Regions from separate parts of the Staphylococcus sp. GW823-FHT05F06 genome, predicted to be linked through region 1. Evidence: predicted binding sites of a transcription regulator. Region 1 holds the regulator's gene; the other holds the start of a gene.

Evidence for each region. Region 1 encodes LexA, which represses DNA repair genes until DNA is damaged. Its sites were predicted from a motif close to CGAACATATGTTCG; they were not measured.
Region 2: uvrB (excinuclease ABC subunit UvrB) is a predicted target of LexA. The motif match lies at 4,557-4,570, and genes of this name have one in related genera.

Annotation. Positions count from the first base shown of each region.
Region 1 covers NZ_JBXAHW010000001.1:104,548-111,316, forward strand. Annotated here, with positions in the region: gene AC1Q7N_RS00480 (CcdC family protein) at 1-209, opposite strand, end outside; gene AC1Q7N_RS00485 (YneF family protein) at 441-668, opposite strand; gene tkt (transketolase) at 875-2,863, opposite strand; gene AC1Q7N_RS00495 (DUF896 domain-containing protein) at 3,095-3,331, opposite strand; gene sosA (DNA damage-induced cell division inhibitor SosA) at 3,492-3,725, opposite strand; gene lexA (transcriptional repressor LexA) at 3,869-4,489, shown strand; gene AC1Q7N_RS00510 (hypothetical protein) at 4,653-4,787, opposite strand; gene AC1Q7N_RS00515 (CAP domain-containing protein) at 4,842-5,867, opposite strand; gene guaC (GMP reductase) at 5,881-6,769, opposite strand, start outside.
Region 2 covers NZ_JBXAHW010000009.1:45,532-52,300, reverse strand. Annotated here, with positions in the region: gene uvrA (excinuclease ABC subunit UvrA) at 1-2,450, opposite strand, end outside; gene uvrB (excinuclease ABC subunit UvrB) at 2,458-4,443, opposite strand; gene AC1Q7N_RS07300 (CsbA family protein) at 5,000-5,233, opposite strand; gene AC1Q7N_RS07295 (YfbR-like 5'-deoxynucleotidase) at 5,239-5,880, opposite strand; partial or broken gene AC1Q7N_RS07290 (COG3942 and LysM peptidoglycan-binding domain-containing protein) at 6,189-6,769, opposite strand, start outside.

The DNA of each region.
Region 1 (6,769 bases):
AAAACACCTAATATCAATGATTCTAACATTTCCATACCAGTTAATCGAAAGTATGGTACCACATACATCAATGCACCGGTAGCCATGAAAAATGGTGGTAAGATAATTTTCTTTTCATTGACTGGAAACTGTTGTGCTTTCATTCTTATCACTATAACGACAGCACCCATTAGAAATGCAAATACAATGGAAAAGACTAAATAAGTCAAATTGACACCCTCTTTTGACATAAACTTATTCGCTTAAATAATCATTTGATAGTATATCATTATCACTATAAAATTGACACTTTAAACGTTCAATTTTTAACATTTAAATACATATATAGTATTTAATTCATTACTAGAACATAAAATTAATATATTAATAATAATAAAAAAAGAGCGCTACAGTTATTCGATAAGTTTCTGTAACACTCGTTAATATAATGTCTATGAACCTTACATTTTTTGATTCATATTTTTATTCATCATTGTCATCATTTGATTAATTTTCTTTTGAGATGGTTTTTGTCCCATTTGCATCATCATCATACGTAGCATTTCCTCATTGATAGGTGGATTTTTCTTTAAGTAATCTTTCATATATTTTCTAGCTAATAAGAAACCACCAATTAAACCTGCAATAAGTGCTATAACGATTAGAATAATTGCTACCCAAATTGCCATTGTTTCACCCGCTTTCTTTATCCTTATGCATTTTACTAAATTCGTTCTGTTATTTCAAGACATTCTTGAATAATAACGATTAGTACTCCAATTATTATCATAACAAAGCCAAAGATATTATTAAATTCTATTTTAAAATCTAAAAGGTTACTAACCAAATTTGATGGTTAGTAACCTAAAAAGTTCAACTAAATCATTGTCTAGATTTATAATGAACGGACTTGTTTTAAAATATTTTCTTTAGTGAATCCATACTTTTCAACTACTAAATCTCCAGGAGCACTAGCGCCAAAACTATTTATACCAATGACTTTACCTTCAATTCCAACATATTTATGCCAACCAAGTGGTGATGCCATTTCGATAGCTATACGTTTAGTAACATCAGAAGGTAAAATTGATTCTTTATATTCAGAAGATTGTTGTTCAAATGCGTACCAGTTTGGCATAGAAATAACTCGTACACCTTTACCTTGTTGCTCTAATTCTTTTGCGGCTTCTACAGCTAAATTAACTTCTGATCCAGATGCCAATAATAAATATTCAAGTTGTTGTTCTGTTTCAAAAACAATATATGCGCCTTTTCTCACACCATTTTCAACTGTTTGTTTATCAACATCCAAAGTTGGTAAATTTTGACGAGTTAACACTAATGATGTTGGTGTGTGTTCTGATTCAAGTGCAACTTCCCAAGCTACACGTGTTTCATTACCATCAGCTGGACGAATAACATTCATGTTAGGAATAGCACGAAGACCTGCTAATTGTTCAATAGGTTCGTGTGTAGGGCCATCTTCACCTACAGCAATTGAATCATGAGTAAAGATGAACGTTGAATTGAGTCCCATGATTGATGATAATCGTAAAGCTGGTTTTAGGTAATCACTGAATACAAAGAATGTTGCTGCATATGGATGAAGTCCACCATGTGCTGCCATGCCGTTTATTGCTGCTCCCATTGCAAATTCACGTACACCAAACCATACGTTTTTACCTTCTGGAGTATCTTTATTATAATCTTTAGCTTCTTTAACGTTAGATTTATTTGAACCTGCTAAGTCTGCTGATCCACCAAAGAATGAAGGTACAAACTCGCTTAATTTTTGAATTATTTCTCCTGAATCAGCTCTAGAAGCACCACTGTGATTTAAATCATATTCTGGTAAGGCATCAGCGTAATTATTTGGTAACTTACCACTCATTGCTAATTTAAATTCTTCAGCTAATTCCGGATAGGCTTCACTATAATTTTTAAGCATATTATTCCAAGCCTCTTCATTTTCATTTGCACGTTTTAACATTGTTGATTTAAATATTTCGTATACATCTTCAGGAACATTAAAACGTTTTTCAGGATCTAATCCATATTCTTTAAATGTAAGTGCACGTTCTTCTTCACCAAGTGGGGCACCATGAACTCCATTTGAACCAGCTTTATTAGGAGAACCAAAACCGATAATAGTTTTAACTTCGATAATAGTAGGTCCTTGTTGTGATTTAGCTTGAGTGATTGCATTATCAATCTCATCTAAATCGTTACCATTTTCAACTAGAATATAGTTCCAACCATAGGCTTCGAAACGCTGTTTTGTATCTTCAGAAAATGATTTATCTAAATCTCCATCTAAAGATATATCATTTGAATCATAAAGGACAATTAATTTATCTAACTGATTATGACCTGCAAAAGATGCAGCTTCATGTGAGATACCTTCCATTAAGTCACCATCTGACGCTAATACATAAGTGTAATGATTAACTATATCAAATTGGTCCTTATTAAATTTACCTGCTAAATGACTTTCTGCTAACGCCATCCCTACAGACATGGCAAAACCTTGACCTAATGGACCAGTAGTAACTTCTACGCCATCAGTATGTCTATATTCTGGATGTCCAGGCGTCTTCGAACCCCATTGTCTAAATTGTTTAAGTTCTTCAAGTTCTAAACTACCAGAGACATGTAATAAGCTATACAATAAAGCCGAACCATGACCTGCTGATAGAATAAATCTATCTCTATTAAAAAAATCTTTAGATTGAGGGTTAAAATTAAGGTGGCGCGTCCATAAAGTATACGCCATAGGTGCTGCTCCCATAGGTAATCCAGGGTGTCCTGAATTTGCTTTTTCGATTGCATCAATGCTTAAAGCACGTATCGTATCTATAGCTAATTGATCTTTTTCATTAAACATCGTTGTGTCTTCCCTTCTACAATTAATATCTATTTTTAATTATAACTTATTTTATTTTAAAATGATAAAGAAAAATCAGATAAATTAGATCTAAGGATATAACTGGATTCAAACTATATACGTAGTTTAACTCCCTAAAAGTTAATTAAAAATAAATTATTTCTAAGTAAATCATCAATGACTACGAAAATTTTCAACTTATATATCAATGATGGGTCGAGCTCTATTGTTTTATTTATTGTGTTTCTCTTCTTGTATCTTTTTTAACTTTTCAGGTGTCACATCATTTCCTTCAGGGTCAATGACCTTAGTATTTTCTATCTGTTGCTTAAACCCTTTTCTAAATTCTTCTAAATACTGTCTTCTTAATTTAGTCTGTTCTTTAGCCTCTTCATTGGTTAAGCCATGTTCTTTCTTTTTTCTGGCTAATTCATTTATTCTATCAATATTTAAATTTTCTTTACTCATTTGAAACCTCTTTCTTAATGCATTAAATTTTATTATTGCTATCATAATAATTAACAAATATTCTGTTAGTTTTAATAATACTTATTACTTGAGTAGAATATATCAAAAAAATAAGCATAACCAAATTGTTACGCTCATTTTACAGTAGATAATATGAAAGTTAATTAACTAATGCGAACACAGACTGATCATTCTGTTCGCTATTTTGTTTGTCTTTATAGTTTTGAGTAGTTCCTTGTTGATTATGTTGATGAATCTTGTGGTCAGTCATTTCGTACGTTTGTTCTGATTGAGCACCTTGGTTAACGCTTAAAAAGAAAGTTGAAAAAATAATACAAGATACTATTACTATTGTCATATATGTTAAAAATTTATATTTGTATTTTAAAATCATCCAATATCACTCCTAGAACATTTGTTTGTATAAGTAATTTATCAGAACATAAATTCTGTGTCAACAACATTACGAACAAATGTTTGTTAGAAAATGTAATTAATGATATAATAATCTCAAACAACAATAAGGAGTGCCTATTTATGAGAGAACTCACTAAGCGACAAAGTGAAATATATGATTATATTAAGAAAATTGTTCAAACAAAAGGTTATCCACCAAGTGTTCGAGAAATTGGCGAAGCTGTCGGTTTAGCTTCAAGTTCTACAGTACATGGACATTTATCTAGATTAGAAGAAAAAGGATATATAAGAAGAGATCCTACTAAACCTAGAGCTATCGAGATAGTTAGTGAACAATTAGATGAGGTAAATGTAGAGGAAACAATACATGTTCCGGTTATCGGTAAAGTTACAGCCGGCGTTCCAATTACAGCTGTAGAAAATATAGAAGAATATTTTCCACTACCAGAGCACTTAACTTCAACACATAACAGCGATATATTTATTTTAAATGTAGTTGGGGAAAGTATGATTGAAGCTGGAATATTAGATGGCGACAAAGTAATTGTACGAAGTCAAACTATTGCTGAAAATGGTGATATTATAGTAGCTATGACTGAAGATGAAGAAGCTACTGTTAAACGCTTCTATAAAGAAAAAAATCGTTATAGACTACAACCTGAAAATAGTACTATGGAGCCTATTTACTTAGATAATGTCATTGTAGTAGGTAAAGTAATAGGATTATATAGAGAAATGTAATAAATTTATAATCAATATCTTATTTTTAAGTGTAGGCCTCCTTATATTTTTTATATGGTTTAAAAAACAAATACCCTAGGACAGCAACTGATGTCCTAGGGTTATTTAATATATTAATTTCGATGCCAGTGTTAGTGTTAAGATAACGCTTTTATCAATTTTTTCACTCTAAACCACACCTGTTGCGAGAGAAAAATTCAATACAACTTCTGACCAACCGATTTTGTTTTTTTTTCTTATCTAATATTTCTTTCACTTTTTCAAGTATATCAGTTTGTTTTTTATTTTTTTGCTTCATATTTATCTACATCCTTACGGACTATATTTACCCATAAGTCATATATATAAACATTTAACTTGTATAATTTTCGGTCCAAAAGGGTTGTCTTCGATCATTGAAATATACACCTACGCCCAAATAATCAAAATGGGTGTTTAAAATATTCTTTCTATGCCCCAATGAATTCATCAAACCTTCATGTGCATAGATACTATTCAATTGTCCATATGCTAAGTTTTCTCCAGCAGCATTAAATTCTATTCCATCTTTTTTTAATCTATCAAAAGGAGAAAGTTTCTTTTGATTTACATGGTCAAAATAATTATGCTTAACCATGTCAACACTATGCTTACGCGCAGTATGAGAAACATCCTTAGAATAATCTAATGTTTTTAAGCCATGCTGTTTTCTTTCAGCATTGACAATGTCAAAATTTTGCAACTCAAAACTCTTTGCAAGTAATTTAGATGGTTTCCCATATTGATATCTTAATCGATTTTCCATTTTCTCACTAACTTGTAATAATGACTTCACACCATTATCTCTGTGCTTATCATAAAATACTGTGGTATAAATATGGTCTTTATGGAAAACATCATATTCATTACTTTTTACATCAAAACCAACTTTCCCTTTTTTTATAACTTGAATCGGGGGCCCATATCTTTCCCTAACAACATCTTTAGGAGTATCATACTTAATTTGAGATTTTGATGAAATAAGATTTTGATTTGTATACAGTGCATTAACATGATTGTTAATATAACTCACCATCAAAAATTGATTATAATCATTTGAATAATATGTGTACCAATTTGTGCCATACACACTCGAAGTCATACGCTTATGTTGTCCCAATTGTGCTTCAACATCTTTTTTAGTCATATTCATCTGTATATTGTTGATTGCAAATTCTTGCTTTTTAGGAATCGCTAATTGAGTATTATCGTCATTTGAATCAGAATCAATCCATCGATTAATTTGATGACGTATATCATTTTGAGCTTTAATCATAAAAGTAGTTTCTTTGACTGGCGTAAAAATAACGATGCAAAGTAAAACTGTAATCAATAAAAGAAATCTTTTAATTGTATTCACCTACTACTTTTTACTAATCTCTATCACCATTAAAGATTGAATTTCTTACTATGACGTAATCAACTGTTCTTAATGACTTCAAGTCCTTTCCTCCTGCATATGAAATTGAACTCTGTAAATCTTGTTCCATTTCAGTAAGGGTATCTTTAAGAGATCCTTTGTGTTCTACAAACATTTTTTTACCTTCAACGTTCTTATGTTCACCTTTTTGATATTCTGAGGCACTACCAAAATATTCTTTATATTTTTTGCCATCTAGCTCGACGGTTTCACCCGGTGATTCCTCGTGGGCAGCAAATAAAGAGCCAATCATTACCATAGTGGCACCAAAACGAATTGATTTGGCTATATCACCGTGGGTTCTTAACCCTCCATCTGCAATAATAGGTTTTCTAGCTGCCTTATTACAAAGATTTAACGCAGAAAGTTGCCAACCTCCTGTACCAAATCCAGTTTTAATTTTAGTAATACATACTCTTCCTGGACCAATACCTACTTTTGTAGCATCTGCACCGGCATTCTCAAGTTCTCTTACTCCTTCAGGCGTCCCAACATTACCAGCTATCACAAAACTATTTGGTAAATGTTTTTTTATATGCTTAATCATATTTATAACTGAATTTGAGTGACCATGAGCAATATCAATTGTTATATATTCTGGTATGAGCGATGAAGAAGCTAATTTTTCAATAAAATTAAATTCGTTTTCTTTAACTCCAACAGAAATAGAAGCAAATAACCCTGCATGATGCATTTTTTTTATAAATGGAATTCTATTTTCTTCATTAAATCTATGCATGATATAAAAATAATCGTTTTCTGCAAACCATTGTGCAAGTTCTTCATTCATGACTGTTTGCATATTTGCTGGAACAACTGGCAATTTAAAAGTACGAGGCCCA
Region 2 (6,769 bases), on a different contig from region 1:
CCCAACCCAACATCTACAAGTGTTTGTAATTTACGTTTAATCTTAGGAATATTTTCAAAGAAATGCGTAGCTTCTTCAACAGTCATTTCTAATACATCCGCAATATTTTTACCTTTGTATGTTACCTCTAAAGTCTCACGATTATAGCGTTTACCATCACATACTTCACAAGGTACATAGACATCTGGTAAAAAATGCATTTCAATTTTTATAATTCCATCACCTTTACAAGCTTCACATCGTCCACCTTTGACATTAAAACTAAATCTACCTTTTTGATAACCTCGTATTTTAGCTTCATTCGTTTGTGCAAAGACATCTCTTATGTCATCAAAGACACCAGTGTATGTGGCTGGGTTAGAACGTGGTGTTCTACCTATTGGCGATTGATCAATATCAATGATTTTATCTAATTGATCAATTCCTTTAATTTCATCAAAATTCCCAGGTTTCACTTTAGATTTATTAATTTTTTGAGCTAATGCTTTATATAAAATTTCATTGACGAGTGAACTTTTACCAGAACCTGACACACCTGTAACAACAGTTAAGACAGATAGTGGGAAGTCTACATTTACATTTTTCAAATTATTACTTTTAGCACCTTTAATTTGAATCTTTCTATCGGTGATTTCTCGTCTGTATTCAGGGACTTCAATTCGTTTTTTTCCACTTAAATATTGACCAGTTAAGGATTTTTTATCTTTCATTACTTTATTAGGGGTACCACTTGAGACAACCTCTCCACCGTGGTTACCAGCTCCCGGACCCACATCAACTAAATAATCAGCTGCTCTCATAGTATCATCGTCATGTTCAACGACAATAAGTGTATTACCTAAATCACGCATTTCTTTTAAAGTATTAATTAATCTATCATTATCTCTTTGATGTAATCCAATAGAAGGTTCATCTAAAACATATAGTACTCCGGTTAATCGTGAACCAATTTGTGTTGCTAAACGAATACGTTGTGCTTCCCCTCCAGATAAAGTCCCTGATGAGCGATCTAAAGTCAAATATTCCAAACCAACATTATTTAAAAATGATAATCTTGAAATAATCTCTTTTAAAATTTGATCTGCAATCGATTTATCTTGGTCGCTTAATTTTAAATTTTCGAAATAATAAAGCGCGTTTTTAATTGAATATTCAACGACTTCACCTATATTATAGTCGCCTACGTATACAGATAACGCTTCTTTGCTTAAGCGTTTGCCATGACAAGTTTCACACGGTAACTCTGTCATATATTTACTCATCATTTCGCGTGTATATTCAGAGGGAGATTCATGGTAACGACGGTCAATGTTAGGTACCACACCTTCAAAAACCATTTTACGTTTACGAGTACCACCATTTCGTTGCGTGAAAGTAAATTCAATTTCTTTTTCTCCAGAACCATTCATAAGTATATTTTTTTGTCTATCAGTCAATTTTTTATATGGCTTATCCATATTAATTTTGTAGACTTCACATACACGTTTTAATAAAGTTGGATAAAAATCCGAACTTGTTGGTTCCCATGGTTCAATTGCACCTTCATTTAAAGTTTTATTTTTATCAGGAATGACTAAATCTAGGTCTACTTTTAGTTTTTGACCTAAACCATCACAAGTTGGACACGCACCAAACGGACTATTGAAACTAAACATTCTAGGTTCTAATTCACCAATAGAGAAACCACATATAGGACATGCGTGGTTCTCAGAGAATTTAAGTTCTTCTCCATTAATAACGTCAACTGTTAAATTACCTTCAGCAAGTTCAAGTGCTGTCTCAATAGAGTCCGCTAAACGCGTCTCAATGCCGTCTTTAACTACAAGTCTATCAACAACAACTTCAATTGTGTGATTTTTATTTTTATCCAATTGAGGCACTTCATTTACATCGACGATTTCATCATCAACACGTAAACGCACATATCCTTTCTTACCTATATCTTCAATTAATTTTTCATGACTTCCTTTTCTATGTGATATAACTGGAGCAAGTAATTGAATTTTTGTACGTTCTTCCAATTCTAAAATACGATCAACCATTTGTTGAACAGTTTGTGATTCAATTTCTATACCGTGATAAGGACAGTACGGTTTACCGACACGCGCATATAATAATCGAATATAATCATAGATTTCAGTCACAGTGGCAACGGTAGAACGTGGGTTTTTACTTGTCGTCTTCTGATCAATAGATATTGCTGGTGACAAACCTTCAATGGTATCTACATCAGGTTTGTCCATTTGTCCTAAAAATTGTCGCGCATATGCACTTAACGATTCCACATAACGTCGTTGACCTTCAGCATAAATAGTATCGAACGCTAACGAAGACTTACCTGAACCTGAAAGTCCAGTCATGACAATCAACTTGTTTTTAGGTAATTCAATATCTACTCCTTTTAAATTATGTGCTCGTGCACCTTTTACTACAATTGACGGTCCTTTCATTTAATCGTCACCCTTCTGCTTTTAATTCAAATAACATATCTCTTAACTCTGTTGCTTTTTCGAAATCTAAATCTTTGGCTGCTTTTTTCATTTCTTTTTCTATATTTTCTATTGTTTTTTGACGTTCTTTCTTTGTCATTTTCTTAGGTAATTCAGTTTGTTGTTGTTGATTTGTCTCATCGCTCTCCACAGTAGCACTAATGACGTCGTGAATCTTTTTGTTAATTGTTTTCGGCGTGATGCCATGTTCTTTGTTATGAGCAATTTGTATTTCTCTACGTCTTTGTGTTTCATCTATTGCATATTGCATAGAATCTGTAATTTTATCCGCATACATAATGACTTCTCCTTTGTCATTACGTGCTGCTCGCCCAATAGTTTGAATAAGAGATCTATCAGAACGTAAGAAGCCTTCCTTATCTGCATCTAAAATTACAACTAAAGATACTTCAGGTATATCTATACCCTCTCTCAGCAGATTGATCCCAACTATTGCGTCGTAAGTACCCATACGTAAGTCTCGAATAATTTCTATTCGTTCTAATGTTTTAATTTCTGAGTGTAAATAATTAACTTTAATCCCCGCTTCTTTCATATATGTAGTTAAATCTTCACTCATTTTTTTAGTAAGTGTTGTCACAAGTACACGTTCATCTTTGTCAACGCGATCTTGGATTTCACTTAAAAGATCATCGATTTGATTCTCAGTTGGACGCACATCAATTTTAGGATCAAGTAAACCAGTAGGTCGTATAATTTGTTCAACCATTTCATCTGTATGTTCTAACTCATATGGGCCTGGTGTAGCTGAAACATAAACAAGTTGTTTTGTTTTTTCTTCAAATTCTTCAAATTTTAATGGTCGGTTATCCAACGCACTTGGCAAACGAAATCCATGGTCTATTAATACTTGTTTACGAGCTCTATCCCCATTGTACATACCACGAATTTGAGGTAACGTAACGTGAGACTCATCAATCATGACAAGCCAATCATCTCCAAAATAATCAAGCAATGTATATGGTGTTGAACCTAATGGTCTTAAAGTTAAGTGAACAGAATAATTTTCAATACCTGAACAAAAGCCCATTTCTCTCATCATTTCTAAATCGTAGTTAGTACGTTGTTCTAACCTTTGAGCTTCTAATAATTTATTCTCATCACGTAATTCTTTTAGTCTCTCTTCTAATTCTTTTTCTATACGTTCAATAGCTACTTTCATTTTCTCTTCACGAGTAACGAAGTGTGAAGCAGGGAAAATTGTAAAATGTTCACGTTCTCGAATTACTTCACCAGTTAAATAGTTAACTTCTCTGATGCGATCAATTTCATCTCCAAAAAATTCTACGCGAATACACATTTCTTCTCTAGAAGCTGGGAATATTTCAACAACATCTCCACGCACTCTAAATGTACCACGTTGAAAATCTATGTCATTACGTGAGTATTGTACATCAACTAACTTTCTCAACAATTCGCTTCGTTCCATCTCCATACCAACACGTACACTAACAACCAAATTTTTATATTCTTCCGGATTACCTAAACCATAGATACAACTAACACTTGCGATAATAATGACATCATCACGTTCAAATAAAGAACTTGTAGCAGAATGTCGTAGTTGGTCAATTTCATCGTTAATGGAGGCGTCTTTTTCAATAAAAGTATCTGTTGAAGGCACGTATGCTTCAGGTTGATAGTAGTCGTAATAACTAACGAAATATTCAACTCTATTTTCTGGGAAAAATTCTTTAAATTCACTATATAGTTGACCTGCTAATGTCTTGTTATGTGCAATAATAAGTGTAGGTTTACCAACCTCTTTAATTACGTTACTCATAGTAAAAGTTTTACCTGTCCCAGTTGCACCTAATAAGGTTTGATGACGTTTCCTTTCATTTACGCCATCCACAATTTTTTGTATCGCTTGTGGCTGATCACCTTGTGGCTCAAATTCAGACTTTAACTTAAATGGAACATGTTCTACCATTCCAAAATACGCCTCCTAATATTGTTATCATTTATAAAGATTTTACACATCTCAAATCAATTACTTTTTCATGAATATCATTTTCTATTTTAACAAATTCTATAAGAACAATACAAACATTTGTTCGCTTGTGAAATATAACATTTATAATGCTTATTCTAAAACAAGAGCTCTAAGATGATTTCTTATGTAAGAAATTGTCTTAGAGCTTTATTTATCAGTAATGTATGATGTGCGATGTTTTTCTTAAACGTACAATCAAATACATATTATATACACACTGTACTTTAAAATCTTTCGCTTTTATATTCACAATGTATCAATTATTATGTTCTAGCTATTAAAATATTTACTATTTAATATTTAGTTATTAATGTTTACACCATGGATTACTTAATATTCAAAATACTATAAACATCAATTTAAAGTAAAAAATGAGCAATAATGATGATTCAACAATTTTAAAATAAAATTATAATCACTATTATTACAATTTAATGTAATAATAAATCAAAAAAACAAATACTTCAAAATTTTTGTTTGAACAAACGCATTCTTAAGAATCATTTTGGTTCTTATGAAATTCAAGTTGATCAATTATTAAATAACCAGCTAATAAACTTGTCACATCTATAAAAATAATCCATTCGTTGTGAAAGAATCCTTTATAAACTGATGCCCCTATTATTACCAGTGTGACTAATGTACCAATCCATTTACTTCTAGTCACCACACTAAACAGCACAACTAATATACAAGGAAAGAAGGCCGCACAAACATACCAAATCATTATCGTCACCCATTTCTTCTGTTTAGAATTGACATTGTTGTTTCACGTAATTCAGTTCGAGGAATAAAGTTTTCTGTGAGCATTTCAGGTATAACATTTTCAATAAAATTTTTTACAGATTCTAAGTGATCAAATTGTATAATAGTTTCTAAACTCATTTCATATATTTCAAAAAATAGTGACTCAGGATTACGTTTTTGTATTTCTCCAAATGTTTCATACAATAAATCAATTTTATCAGCAACAGATAGAATTTGACCTTCTAGAGAATCATCTTTACCTTCTTGTAAACGTTCACGATACACGTGCTGATATTGTGTTGGTATCTCCTCTTTGATAAACGTATCGACCATTTCTTCTTCAACTTGGGAGAATAAATGTTTTAATTCCTTACTTGCGTATTTTACCGGTGTTTTGATATCACCTGTAAACACTTCAGCAAAGTCGTGGTTGAGTGACTTTTCATAAAGACTCTTCCAATCGATTTTATTTCCATGATATTCTTCGACAGTAGCCATATATTGCGCAATTTTAGTTACTTTAAAAGAATGAGCTGCGACATTGTGTTCAAAATATTTAAATTTACCTGGTAATCTTATTAATTTTTCTAAATCTGATAGTCTTTTAAAATATTGATGCATTCCCATAATAAGACACCTCCTTAATATTAAAATTAGTCTATATTCTTATTGTTATTATATCAATCAATATTATTATTGAAAGTAAATTATCATGTAAATCATTTCTATTTTATTACAAAAGAAAAAGTAGAATAATGAATTCATTTTGAACTCACTATTCTACTCTAATACGTAATTTATGGGTAAAACATGTTGATATATATGGAGGTGTTGTTCAACCAACATGATTTTCAATTTAATTGTCTAGAACGTTTATATAACATAAGAGACAATTATACGCGCAGTTCATTCACACTTTGAATATAAATAGCCATTTAGTGAATGTAATTATATGAATTAGGGTTGCTAATAGTTCTGTAAGATTTTACGTTAACGCCACCATTCCAGTTCATTTCCGAAACAGTTACAGAACCATTAGAATTGATTGATTCAACAACGCCAACATGTCCATAAGCACCAGCCCCATTTTGACCCGGACCACTTTGGAATACAGCACCAACCTCAGGTGTGTGATCTACATTAAAGCCAGCCTGATTAGCTGAATATGCCCAGTTACTAGCGTTGCCCCATAGACTTCCAATTGGTTTCCCTAGCTCAGCTCGACGATCGAATGCATAATAAGTACATTGACCAGTAGTGTATAAATTACCTGAGTTAGATACACTTCTTAAACCATCATAGGCGTTTGACACAGAGTATGTATCAGTTGATTCACTATCATAATTATCATAAGTAGTGTTGGATGTATCAGTTGATACATTATTATATCCTACTGGAATGTAGTTAGTTTCATAATTTACTAATGTGTTTGTGTTATTAAATTGTTCAAATGCAGTTTCAGATACTACAATTTCATCTCCCGGAAAAATAAGAGGTTCTACACCAGGATTTAATG